Regions from separate parts of the Sinorhizobium sojae CCBAU 05684 genome, predicted to be linked through region 4. Evidence: riboswitches for the same ligand, from Rfam matches in the RefSeq annotation. Region 4 holds a riboswitch; each other region holds the start of a gene.

Region 1 (3,201 bases), 1.4 Mb from region 4:
CATGGCAGATCAGCGGATTGAAACGGGGCCGGCCCTTCATCTCGTAGATTCGGCTGATAGCCTCTGCATTGGTCGCATCCGCCGCCAGGCCGTAGACTGTTTCGGTCGGGATCGCGACGGGCTCGCCTGCGGAAAGCACCGCACAGGCCGTCTCGATCGCCCGGTCGGGTTCGCTGCGCGTGTCGATGATTTCGGCCATGGGCGTTCGTCTTCCTTTCCGCAGCTTCCTACTGCATGTTTCCTTGAATCGGAACCGATTTGAGGAAACATGCAGCGATTCAAAGTGCTATAGCGGCCTTTTTTTTGCGCGTCTTTTCAGACGCGCAAAGGTCGCTGCAACTCTTTAAATCTGCGCATCGAGCTTTCCGAAAATCGGGTACGACTTTCGGGCCGATGCGCTAGAGACTGCGTATGATCTTGCGCAGCGCCTCGTCGCGTGCGCCAAGCATGAGCACGTTCTTCAGCGCCACCTTCGGGTCCTGCGTACGGAAGATCAGGCCGTTGCCGCGCACATTGCGGTTGACGACCATCCGCCCTTCGTCCGTGCCGGGCTCGATGGCAACGGCAAAATACATGCGCGAATACCCGGCCTGGATCCGGTCGAAGAAGTGCGTCTCGTCGCCGAGATCGGAAAAGAAATTGGCGAAATAGAAAGCCCAGGTCACGTCTTGCGATCGAGCGAGCCGGGTCGTAGCGGCCGTCACGTGGCAATAGCCAAGATGCGGGCTCGCGGCGAGCGTCCGGTGAAAGATCATCTTCGGGAAATTGATCGAGGCGTGAAAGCTGTTGATCCGCCTGTAAGTCGCTTCTCCCGCGGCGGTCAGCTTGCGTCCGGTCTTCTCCGCCACCTCCTCATAGCTCAGATAGCGCCGCTGCTCGGGCGTTTGGCGCCGTCGCTCGATGCGGCCGGTTCGCAGGAACTCGGTGTGGACGGCCGCTTTTGTCACCGGTGACGGCGCCTTTTCAGAGGCGTCGTAATATCTGAGCTTTGCCATCGACCTCTGCGCGCCTTCGCGAAAAAAGCGGGGTTGAACCGTCGTCGGACGCTAAACCATCAGGGTTAACAGAGTATTTTTCGTACCTTCTGCGCTAGGCTCGTTCACAGGCCTCGTCGCAAACGGGATGCTTGCTTTCGCGCTTGGGCAGGCGCTGACGAAAAAATTATCAGTCGACCAGCAATTGCCCTATCGCCTTGTTTATTATGGAGAAAAACAATGTGTTCGTCACAAAGTGCCGCGGCAAGGGGTCTGTCGTCTTTCCAGAATGGAATGTCGTTTATCGGCACTTGTGCGGGCTGCTAGACCGCTTAGATGGGGACACTCGAGGTGCCGCCCTGAGCGGGGCGGAGAATTGGGAAGCCGGTCAAATCCCGGCGCTGCCCCCGCAACGGTGGTGGAGTGAGGCCACGGCACCAAGCCACTGGACGTCAATGTCCGGGAAGGCGCCGGGGCGGGTCCTTCGCGGGACGGCTCCAGAGCCCGGAAACCAGCCTTGAGCACATCGACCGTAACAGGTTGCGGCGGGCAGCCGGACGGAGCCATGGCGCACGGCCTGTTGCCGTGGGCGGTTCCTGTCCTGCCTCTCCGAATCATGGCGAACGAGGATATGGGCATGGACATTCAGAGCGAAATGCTGCGCAAGCTGAAGACCCGTCGCGAAGGCTATAGCCTCGACCGGGACTTCTATATCGATCCCGACTATTATCGTCAGGATCTGGAAAACATCTGGTACAAGGATTGGCTTTTCATCGGCCACGATTGCGAGATCCCGCGGGCCGGCAACTATTTCACGGTGCAGGTCGGCGACTATCCGATCGTCATCGTTCGCGACCGGCAGGGAACGATCCGGGCGCTCCATAATTCCTGCCGCCATCGCGGCTCGCGCGTCTGCACGCAGCACAAGGGCTCTTCGGCCAAGCTCGTTTGTCCCTACCATCAATGGACCTACGAGCTGGACGGAAAGCTGCTATTCGCGCGGCAGATGCCGGACGGCTTCGATCTGGCGGCGCACAGCCTGAAGCCGGTGCATTGCGAGACCGTCGGCGGCTACATCTTCATCAGCCTTGCCGACGAGCCGATGAATTTCCAGCCGTTCCGCGACGTGGCTTCCGGCTACCTTGCGCCGCATCGTATCGGCGAGACGAAGGTCGCCTTCGAAAGCACGATCATCGAGAAGGGCAATTGGAAGCTCGTCTGGGAGAACAACCGGGAGTGCTACCACTGCGCGGCCAATCATCCCGAGCTGTGCCGCACCTATCCCGAAGCGCCGACGGTGACGGGGGTGCATGGCGCGATGAATGATCCGGAGATCAACGCCCATTGGCAAAAATGCGAGGCGGCCGGCCTGCCGAGCGCCTTCAAGATCGGATCGGCCGGGCAGTTCCGCATGACACGCATGCCGCTGATCAACGGTGCCGAGAGTTACACCATGTCGGGTCAGAGGGCCGTGGAAAAGCCGCTTTCCTCCGACGCGAGGACAGGCGGCATCGGCACATTGCTGCTCTTCCATTATCCGACGACGTGGAACCATATTCTCGGTGACCATGCGATCACCTTCCGCGTGCTGCCCCTCGGCCCCGAAACAACCCAGGTGACGACCAAGTGGCTCGTCAACAAGGAGGCGGTCGAAGGCGTCGACTATAAGCTTGACGACCTCATCCATGTCTGGACCGAGACCAACGATCAGGACCGCCAGATCGTCGAGGAGAACGCCTTCGGCATCCGCTCGCCGGCTTACCAGCCGGGTCCCTATTCGGTCGAGCACGAGGGCGGCGTGATGCAATTCGTCGAATGGTATTCACGCTACATGCTTGAGCGCCTTGAGCGCGGCGCAACGCCTCTTTCGCGGGTGGCATGATCATGGAAATGGCCCGTTCCTTCCATCATTTCGACGAGCTCAGTCCCTGGATCGACCGCCAGCACATGCTCGAATGCATCTCGGTGGTGGCCGAGACGGCGGATGTGATGACCTTCACCTTCCGCTCCGACAGGCCGGCCTGGTTCCGCTACCTGCCCGGGCAGTTCGTAACTCTCGAACTGCCCGTCGGGGAGGAGCCGGTGATGCGCACCTATACGCTCTCGTCCTCGCCGTCGCGGCCGCTCTCCGTTTCGATCACCGCCAAGGCGCAACGGGACAGCATCGGCACCCGCTGGATGTTCGACAATCTGAAGCCGGGCATGGTGCTGAAGGCGTTCGGTCCGC
Region 2 (3,201 bases), 380 kb from region 4:
TTTGCGCGCGTCGGAGGGGAAGTCGGCTGAGAATGAGGTGGATTGCCCCTCACCCTAGCCCTCTCCCGGCGTGCGGGGAGAAGGTGCCGGCAGGCGGATGAGGGGCAAAACGAGCTTGGACTAACCGGCCTTCACAACCCGGTCGTTGATGAAGCCGGAGACGACGCCGAGGACGATCCAGAAGGCGAGTGTGGTGGCCAGCGCCGCGACCGCGAATTCCGCGCCGAGGACCGCCGGGACGTTGCTCGAGATATCGAGCGGCTGCGGCGCGCCATAGGCGTGGGGCGCGGCGATCAGCACGAGGCCGGCGACCTTCGCGACGAGTTCCCCGCGCAAGGCCAGCAGGTAGAGACCCGCGGCCGAGAGCAGCACCGTCAGCGCCCACCAGGTTTGGCGCTCGCCAAGGTCGGCAGCCGGGAAGCCGGGCAGTTCCGGCGGCAGGCCGAGGGCCGGCAGCATGTGCACGGCCAGCCACCCGCAGGCACCCCAGAGTGCTCCGTTTGCAAGCGTGATCCGATGGCCGATCGTCAGGCTGATGCCCGCAAGCAGCAGCGAGAAGCCGGCGCCCGTGACGAGATTTGCGAGAAGCGTACCGGAGAAGCGGCTCATGCCGAACAGAATGCCGCCTTCCTCCTCGTGTTCGTGTTCATGGGCATAGGCAGGCGTGATCGGCGAAACGAAGGCAAGCAGCTTTCCGAGCGGCGAAACAGCGTTCAGTGATGAATGCTCTTCGTGGCCAGCGGCCGCAGGCTCGGCGGCCGGTTCTCCGCCCTCGAATTCTTCGGCATGAAGGATCAGCGGCGTTACGCGCAGTTCCTGGGCGGCGGTCATGAAGACGCCTGCGATCAGCCCGGCCACGATTGCGGCCAGAAGTGTCTTGACGATCATGTGTCGATATTCCTCAATGCGGCGCTCCCCCTATGGGGCGCCGTCCAACCAACGCAGTCGGACGCCTTACAGCCCCGTGCGCCTTTCAGGACGCACGAAGGTTGCTGTAAGCGTTTGAATCCACGCATCGTGCTTCGCGAAAATCGGTTCCGATTTTCGGGCCGATGCGCGAGCAGCAACATCATGCCGGATGGCATGTGCGCATGCTCGGAGCACCCGACGGCTCTGTTCAGCTTCGATTCGGAACGCGCAAGGCGTTCCATAGGCTTAGTGGCAGGGGAAGCCGTAGGAATGGCGGGTGTCGTGCGCCGTGTCATGGAGCACGGCCGAATTTGCAAGACCTGCACCGAAGACGAGGAAGCCGCCGATCATAAGGGCAAGAATGCCCGCAACAAGACGATCGCTGAGGGAGAGCGAGACGCTCGAAACGTTAGACGTAGCCATGACAACCTCCGTGATGGCAAGGGATGTTCCCGATTGGGCGTTGCGCCCGCATCGATTGGCAGGTTTCCTGGCTCGCGGCGTCAGGTTTACACCAGGGATTTGCCTCGCCTTCCCAGATCGAACCGCCCTCTCGCGGTCCTTCCCAGTGGCTTTTTCCGGATCGCTCCGGAACGGCAAATTCACGCCGCACTACAGTCGCGGGGTCGGCCGTGATTAAGATGCCCAGCTTGGGTCCATCCGTCACGTTCCCGTTTACTCCCGAAGCGCGTTCGCTTTCCGGGAACCAACCGATCAGCGATGATTATGTGCGGCCGCGCGCGTTGTCAATCGAGGGGACCCGCAAAATGTACAGGGTTCGCGCCAGTCGCGGCCTGCGGACGGCGGCCCGCCGATCTTTCGAAAGTGGCGTTTCGCCTGGTGACCGTAAGGTGCCTCTCGTCTATCTCTACGGTTGCGTTCCCGTACCGGGCGCTTGCGGTTGCGCTTGCGCGATCTGGAGACAAGTCATGGCAGCTTTCGTTCCCGGCCTTGCTTTTGCAGCCACTATCGGTTCCGGCCTGATGGCGGGGCTCTTCTTCGTCTTTTCGGTATGCGTCATGCAGGCGCTGTCGCGGCTTCCGGCGGAACAGGGCATCGCCGCCATGAACGCCATCAATGCGGCGATCCAGAACCCGTTGTTCCTGATCACCTTCATGGGCACTACCCTGCTCGGCCTGGCGCTGATCGTTGCCGCTTTCATAACGGGCGGGCACGGGAGCTACCTGTTTGCCGCCGGCGGGCTCGCCTATCTCGTCGGCACATTTGGGGTGACGGTCATCTTCAACGTTCCCTTGAACGACGCGCTCGCTGCGGCGCGCGGCGAGGCCGCCGCCGCGCTCTGGCAGCAGCGCTACCTGACCGATTGGGTCCGCTGGAATCATGTCCGCACCATTGCCTCGATCGGGGCGCTGGCGCTGTTCGTGCTCGGCCTTGCCCGCAGCTGAGGCATCATCTCAGGCAGTCGTCAGTGCATTGGCGAGGTCGGCGACGAGGTCGTCCGGATGCTCGATGCCGATCGACAGGCGGATGGTCGATTCGAGTACGCCGATCCGGCGCCTGACCTCGATCGGCACGCCCGAATGGGTCATGGCGGCCGGGTGGCTTGCGAGCGATTCCGTGCCGCCGAGACTGACGGCGAGCTTGAAGATCTGCAGCGCGTTCAAGAAGCGGAAGGCCGCCTCCTGGCCGCCGGCTATATCGAAGGAGAAGGTCGAGCCGGCGCCGGTGCACTGAGCGGCAAAGACACGGCCGGCATGCGAGTCTCCGTCGTCGAAGGGCAGGTAGTGGATGCGCTCGACTTTCGGATGGTCGCGCAGGAATTCGGCGACGATGCGGGCGTTGTCGTTCGCCTTCTCCATCCTGACCGCAAGGGTTTCCAATGATCGACCTATCATCCAGCAGGAATGCGGGTCGAGCTGGGTGCCGATCGACCCGCGCAGTGCCTTCACTTGCTTGACGAGCGCCTTGGAGCCGAGGGCCGCGCCGGCGATCAGGTCGGAGTGACCGCCGACATATTTGGTCAGCGAATAGAGCGAGAGGTCCGCGCCATGATCGATCGGGTGCTGGAAGACCGGTCCGAGCAGGGTGTTGTCGCAGGCGAAGATCGGCCGGTGCCCCTGGGTCTCGCCGATCCTGTCGGCGATGCGGCGGATCATGGCGACGTCGACGAGGCTGTTGGTCGGATTGGCCGGCGTCTCGATCAGAATGAAGGCGACGCGGCCCTTCTTCATCGCCTCCTCCGCCGCGGCATTGACGGCTTCCTCGTCGATGCCGTCGGCAAAGCCGACGGCGGAGACGCCGAGATTAGGAAGGGTTTTCGCCAGCAGCGTC
Region 3 (3,201 bases), 190 kb from region 4:
AGGGCGGCCCGGCCTCCATTATCGGCCGCACCCGTTAACGCAGAAGCCGTCTTGCGGTTGCGTCGGCCAGGATAGAGCCTAGAATGGAGGCCTAGCGCATCGGCCCGAATGTCGGACCCGATTTTCGGAAAGCCCGATGCGCGGTTCAAAGAACTACAGCGTCCTTTGTGCGTCCGTAAGGGCGCACGGCGCTGTAGAGACGGATGCGGCTGCTTCGGTGACCGCTCCGCCGGAATGCGGGAAGAAAAAAGTGTCGGGATCTCCGAGTAACGCGCCCCGCGGCCTCGCGTGGCTTGCGTCTGCGCTTCTGCCTTTGGCATTGGCAATGGCAGACGAGGCGTCGGCCTCGAGCGTCTGCGAGCGCCTTCAGGCCCGCCTCGCCGGCATGCCGACCACGTTCAACTCGAATGCAAACCTGCGCGATTTCACCGGCGCGATTTCCCGCCAGAACATCGAGCTTCGTCGCGCCCGGAACGATCGGAGACGGCTCGGATGCAGCCGCGGCAGCATCATAGTCATCGATGACAATACCCCCTTCTGCGCCGAGTTGGACGACACGATCGCACGAATGGAGGCCAATCTCCAGGAATTGAAGATGCATCGACAGCAACTGGTGTCGAACGGCAGCGAAGACGCGCGCCGGCGCATTGTCGCCGCGATGGAGATCAACGGCTGCATCCCGGTGCGCGGCGACGATTGGGACGAGCTTGACGAGTTCGCGACGACGACCGAAGCCGACATCCATCGCAACATCCTCCGGGACCTGGCCCCGGACAGCGAGAATTATCCGTTGCTCTTCGAGGAGCCGGGGATCCAGGATTTCTCGCCGATGGAGGGATACGGGAACGGTGGCTTACGGACCATGTGCGTAAGGACCTGCGATGGCGCCTTCTTCCCTATTTCGTCGAACGCCTCACCGGCGGATTTCCCGCGCGATGCCGAGAGCTGCCGCGCACGGTGCCCCGGGACCGAGACGGAACTCTATTATCACGTGCTTGCCACCGAGGAGAGCGATCAGATGGTCTCGGCATCGACCGGCAGGCCCTATAGCGAGCTGCCGACGGCCTTTGCCTATCGTACGCGCGACGTCGGTGCACCCGGGGCCTGCGGCTGCAAGCCACCGAAGGCGGCCGGCGGAACGAACCGCGGGAACGCACCCGCAACCAGTCTATCGGCAGCCAGCCCCTCTGTCGTGACCATCGGGGGCGACAGGGCGGGGAAGACGGCTGACGGGACGACTGAAAGCGCCGCCGCTAATCCCGCCAAGGAGCGCCCCTATGACCCGAAGAGCAACAAGGTACGTATTGTCGGCCCGACCTTCCTGCCGCCGGAAGAAAGCGAGATCGACCTCAAGAACCCTTTGGGACCAAGCTATCAGCCGCAGCAGGCGAACTGACCGCGAGAATTTGGAAACAACGCTCTGAAAAAAGACGCTATTTCGGGTTCACATCCAGGCTTGCGGAAAGACCCCACCCTTCCTCGAATGTCAGTTCCTCGAGCGGGAGGCGCTGGCGCCATCCCTTTACTGCCAGTTCCGGCTGCTGATAGAGCCGGTCGACGAAACCGAGGCATAGCCAGGCGACGATTTCGATATGCTCCGGTATGCCCAGGATCGCCTTGATCTCGCTTTCATGGAAGATGCTGACCCAGCCGACGCCGACTCCCTCGGCGCGCGCGGCGAGCCAGAGATTCTGCACCGCGCAGACGGTCGAGTAGACATCCATCTGTGGATTGTGCGTGCGCCCGAGGACGACCGAGCCGCCGCGCGTGCGGTCGCAGGTCACGCAGATGCTGAGCGGCGCCTTGCGGATTCCTTCGAGCTTCAGTGCGCGATATTTCGCCTGGGCTTCGTCCGCGAACATTCGTGCGGCCTCCTCATTGGCGCGCTGAAAGGCATGCCACGCCTTCTCCCGCGTCTCATTCCCGCGCACGAGAACGAAGTTCCAAGGCTGCATGAAGCCCACGGACGGGGCATTATGCGCAGCGGCAAGCAACCGGGCGATCAGAGGTTCGGGCAGCGGCTCGGGGAGAAATTCGTCGCGCACATCGCGGCGCGTTTCGATCGCACGGTAGACGGCGGCACGCTCGTCGGCTGAAAAAGCTCCGGCCGCGACAAGGCAGCCGTTCGGGTCAGGCAGCATCGTTCGATCCCCAACAATGCACAACCTCCCGCCGTCCACGCGGGGCCGGTCTATCTTGCCAGGCCGGTCTTCTGACTCCGGTTCGCCCGGCCGCGCCGCCTTCCCGAATCGCTGGATTCAGTGGCAAGGCTCTGAAGAAACCTCAGAGCCGACTGGCGTGGCCGTCCCCGTCACAGCGTTGGGCACGTTCCGGAATTGCACCGGCTTCCCGATTCTCCCGCGCATGCGGGCACCTGACGGGGCGCATATGGACACAGGCGCCTGCGAAAGGCAAGGCATGCCACTACCGTTCGGGCCGATAGCGGACGAAGGCGAAGGCATCGCCCGACGGCGACCAATTCGGGACGTTCATGGTTCCCTGCCCGCCGAAGAGCTGGAACAGGACGTGTGCATCGCCGCCTTCCGGATCCATCAGCCGCAGCCGCACGTGGAGATCGCGCGGGTGGTCGAAAACCTCGCCATCATAGGAGAGCACCAAGAGGTGCCTGCCATTGGGTGACGGATGCGGAAACCAATCGCCATAGGGGCTGTCGGTGATACGCTGGACATCGCTGCCGTCTGGCCGGATCCGCCAGATCTGCATGCGGCCCGTACGGCTGGAGTTGAAATAGATCCACTTACCGTCGGGCGACCAATCCGGCCCGTCGTTGCGGCCTTCGCCCCACGTCAATCGGCGCTCCTCGCCGCCCTCGACCGAAATCGTATAGATGTCGAAAACCTGGTCACGAATACCGCAATAGGTCAGCGTCCGACCATCGGGCGACCAACCGTGCCAATAGGAGGGAAGCTTCGGCGTCACGAGCCGCGGCGTGCCGCCCTCGATCGGCAGGAGATAGATCGCCGACTTGCCGAATTCGGTCTTGTCGCTGATGGCGAGCGTCGTTCCGTCCGGCGAAATGCCGTGGTCGTTATTGCACTGGCGGGCAATGCCCGTATCGATCTCGACAGGATCGGGCGCCCCGTCGAGCCCTATGCGATGGAGCCGTCCATGGCCGTTGACGACCAGGAAGCGCCCGTCTGGCGACCAGTTCGGCGCTTCGACCAGCCGTTCCGTCTGCCA
Region 4 (3,201 bases):
GGTCGTGTTCCTCACCTGCCTCGTGCTCCATTTCGTGATGCGACTTGCGATTGGCGATCTCGTCCTCCGTGCCGACGCCGAGGCCGAGCAGGATGGCGGCGGCAACCTCGCCGTTCCGCGCCTCGATCATTGCCGGCCTGCGGCGGATGCGGGAGGCGACCTCCTCGCGCACGGCCTTCACCCCATCGACATCGATGAGGTCGGTCTTGTTGAGGACGATCAGGTCGGCGGCGGTCAGTTGGTCCTCGAAAAGTTCCTCGAGCGGGCTCTCATGGTCGAGATTGTCGTCATTGGCGCGCAGCGCATCGACCTTGTCGTGATCGTCGGCAAAGCGTCCGGCAGCGACCGCGGCGCTGTCCACGACGGTGACAACGCCATCGACCGTCACTTCGCTGCGAATGTCCGGCCAGTTGAAGGCGGCGACCAGCGGCTGCGGCAGCGCAAGACCCGACGTCTCGATGACGATATGGTCGGGGCGATTCTCGCGCTCGAGCAGCTTCGTCATGGTCGGGATGAAGTCGTCGGCGACGGTGCAGCAGATGCAGCCATTGGTGAGCTCGATGATGTCCTCCTCCGAGCAGGCCTCGGCGCCGCAGCCCTTCAAGACGTCGCCGTCGACCCCGAGATCGCCGAATTCGTTGATGATGAGCGCGATGCGCTTGCCGTCGGCATTCTGCAACAGGTTGCGGATCATCGTCGTCTTGCCGGCTCCGAGGAAGCCGGTAATGACGGTGGCCGGGATCTTGCCCTGCTGGGCCTTTGCGCGTGTCATGGTCAACCTTTCATTTTCAGCGGCAGTCCGGCCGCGACGAAATAGACTTCGGCGGATTTCTCCGCGACGATCTGGTGGAGCCGGCCCGCATGGTCTCGAAATTCGCGCGCCATGCGGTTTTCCGGGACGATGCCGAGGCCGACTTCATTGGAAACGAAAACAAGACGGGCCCGAGCGCCCGGCAGGAAGGCGGCGAGAGTCGCGAACTCCGCCGCCATGTCGCGCCCCTCCATCATCAGGTTCGTGACCCAAAGCGTCAGGCAGTCGACGAGGACGGCGTGCTCCGGCGCATCGATGTGGCTGAGCAGACCGACGAGGTCGAGCGGCTCCTCATGGGTCGTCCAGCCTTTGCCCTGCCGCGCCGCCTGGTGATGGACGATGCGGTCGCGCATCTCCTCGTCGAATGCGCGCCCGGTCGCGACATAATGCATCGACAGACCGCTGCCTTCGACGAGTCTTTCGGCAAAGCCGGACTTGCCGGAGCGGGCACCGCCGAGGACGAGCGTCGGGCCGACATTGGAGAGGGTCATGCGAAAAGCCTCAGTTCACGAATGACCAAGGCAGAAAGCAATGCGCTAGGCGCCCGCGGGTCGCGGGACGGAGAAATCTGAAAGCCACGACAACCTCCGTGCTGGCATCGGGGACAATTCTCCCCTCGGGCGGGATGCCCTGACGGATGGCAGGTCTCCTGGCTCACGGCTTCACGGGCCAAGGCATCACACGGAACAGCGCGACGATGCCTGGACCCGAACGGGTCCGCCTCACCTTCCCAGTGCTTACGGCTTCGTGAAAGGCGGACGATTCGTAGAAGAAGAGGCGTCCTGCCCGGCTGATCACGATGCCACACCAGTGGCTTTTCCGGCACGCCACCGCTCCCCGGTGAAACTGCCCATGCAGTCCATCGAAGAGAGGATGGGCATACCCGATAGCGGCCCCTGACCGTTCTACAGTCGCGGGGTCGGCTGCGATAAGGGCGCCCGGTGTGGGTCCGCCCCGCCGCATTCCCATTTACTCCCTCGCACCGGCCCGGCACGAGGGAACCATCCAATTCCCGTTAATTATGAAGCCCTGGCTGCGATGTCAATCGACGCCCTGCGACGCGTTGCCCGCGAATTGCGCCAGATGCCCTCCGTTCGTCCTCCAGGACGCACAAGGGGCGCTGCAACTTTTTGAATCTACGGGGTCGTGGCTACTCACAACAGGTGAGCAGACACTGCTTACCACCGCATGGTAAAAAGCACCGTCTGGAGCTGACCGCGGTGAAGGTGCAGCTCCCGTCTGCCGATCATGTCCGCGAACCTCAAGGAGGTTCGCGTCGGAGGGTGCGATGTCGTATCTGCGTCGTGCCGTAATTGTTGGGTTGAGTTTTGCGCTTGCTGGCTCCCCCCCGGCAGGCGCGGCCGAACCGGTAGGCCAAGCGGTCCGCATCAAGACCGAGGTCAGGGGCGCGGCCGGCCCGCTCGCCGTGCAGGACGCGGTGCACCGCGACGAGCGGATATCGACATCCAGGTCCGGCCTCGGCCAGTTCGTCTTCCGGGATGGCAGCAAGCTCGCGCTCGGCGCCGGCTCCTCCGTAGTCATCGACCGGTTCGTCTTCGACGACTCGAAAACCGTGCAGAATCTGACGATTGCGGCGGCGAAGGGAACGTTCCGCTGGATCAGCGGCAATTCCAGGCACTCCGCCTACCGGATCCTGACGCCGGCCGGAACGATCGGCGTTCGCGGCACCGTATTCGACTTCTATGTCGGCGGCGACGGCACGACGGCCGTCGTGCTGCTGTCGGGCGCGGCCGACTTTTGCGGCCGCGGCGGCTGCCGGCAACTGACGCGCCGCTGCGACTGCGTGATCGCAAAACCCAACGGCGCGATGTCGGACACCCGGCCGGTCAATCGCGGCACGCTCAGGGCGCTTGGCAACCCGCGGGCATTGCCGTTCCTGTCGGGCCAGCAACGGCTTTCGTCTGGCTGGAGCGGCAGCGGCTGCGGCCTTGCGGCTGCCCTTCAAATCCGGCCCGACAAGCTTCCGCCGCCGCGCGTCGACCAGGCGCCGATTACCCCGGAACCCGGGGAGCCTGTAAGGCCGCCCAAGCCGAAGCCGCACAAGCCGGACAGGCCTCATAAGCCCCATAAGCCTGACAAGCCTGACAAGCCTGGCAAACCGGACAGGCCGGACAGGCCTGATAGGCCTGATAGGCCCGACCGACCGGATAGGCCGGATCATCCGAACGGCCACTCTCGCCCGGACAGGCCCGACCGACCCGACAGACCGGATCGCCCAGACAGACCGGACAGGCCGGCCCGGTGGAAATGAGGGCGGAACTCACTCGCCTGCCCCTCCCCTTTCCGTCTCTTCGGCAGGAAAGTGGTCGGCGCGGCGCGGGATGCGGCGATAGAACTCCTCAAGTCCGGGTGCCAAGCCGCCGGCCTTG

The links. A riboswitch is a leader RNA that binds a small molecule or an ion and turns the genes downstream of it on or off. The one in region 4 is predicted to bind cobalamin.
Region 1: another riboswitch for cobalamin. It lies ahead of SJ05684_RS02270 (aromatic ring-hydroxylating oxygenase subunit alpha); the one in region 4 lies ahead of cobU (bifunctional adenosylcobinamide kinase/adenosylcobinamide-phosphate guanylyltransferase).
Region 2: another riboswitch for cobalamin. It lies ahead of SJ05684_RS11130 (CbtB domain-containing protein); the one in region 4 lies ahead of cobU (bifunctional adenosylcobinamide kinase/adenosylcobinamide-phosphate guanylyltransferase).
Region 3: another riboswitch for cobalamin. It lies ahead of bluB (5,6-dimethylbenzimidazole synthase); the one in region 4 lies ahead of cobU (bifunctional adenosylcobinamide kinase/adenosylcobinamide-phosphate guanylyltransferase).

Annotation. Positions count from the first base shown of each region.
Region 1 is NZ_CP023067.1:475,315-478,515, forward strand. Features, by position in the region: gene SJ05684_RS02260 (L-threonylcarbamoyladenylate synthase) at 1-199, opposite strand, end outside; gene SJ05684_RS02265 (DUF6656 family protein) at 399-995, opposite strand; cobalamin riboswitch at 1,307-1,508, shown strand; gene SJ05684_RS02270 (aromatic ring-hydroxylating oxygenase subunit alpha) at 1,612-2,856, shown strand; gene SJ05684_RS02275 (FAD-binding oxidoreductase) at 2,853-3,201, shown strand, end outside.
Region 2 is NZ_CP023067.1:2,269,029-2,272,229, reverse strand. Features, by position in the region: gene SJ05684_RS11140 ((2Fe-2S)-binding protein) at 1-58, shown strand, start outside; gene SJ05684_RS11135 (CbtA family protein) at 121-888, opposite strand; gene SJ05684_RS11130 (CbtB domain-containing protein) at 1,156-1,332, opposite strand; cobalamin riboswitch at 1,373-1,635, opposite strand; gene SJ05684_RS11125 (anthrone oxygenase family protein) at 1,839-2,315, shown strand; gene SJ05684_RS11120 (cystathionine gamma-synthase family protein) at 2,325-3,201, opposite strand, start outside.
Region 3 is NZ_CP023067.1:1,700,681-1,703,881, forward strand. Features, by position in the region: gene SJ05684_RS08350 (DUF2865 domain-containing protein) at 251-1,396, shown strand; gene bluB (5,6-dimethylbenzimidazole synthase) at 1,434-2,141, opposite strand; cobalamin riboswitch at 2,186-2,393, opposite strand; gene SJ05684_RS08360 (TolB family protein) at 2,425-3,201, opposite strand, start outside.
Region 4 is NZ_CP023067.1:1,888,435-1,891,635, forward strand. Features, by position in the region: gene cobW (cobalamin biosynthesis protein CobW) at 1-772, opposite strand, end outside; gene cobU (bifunctional adenosylcobinamide kinase/adenosylcobinamide-phosphate guanylyltransferase) at 775-1,302, opposite strand; cobalamin riboswitch at 1,434-1,832, opposite strand; gene SJ05684_RS09275 (FecR family protein) at 2,100-3,083, shown strand; gene SJ05684_RS09280 (CHASE2 domain-containing protein) at 3,093-3,201, opposite strand, start outside.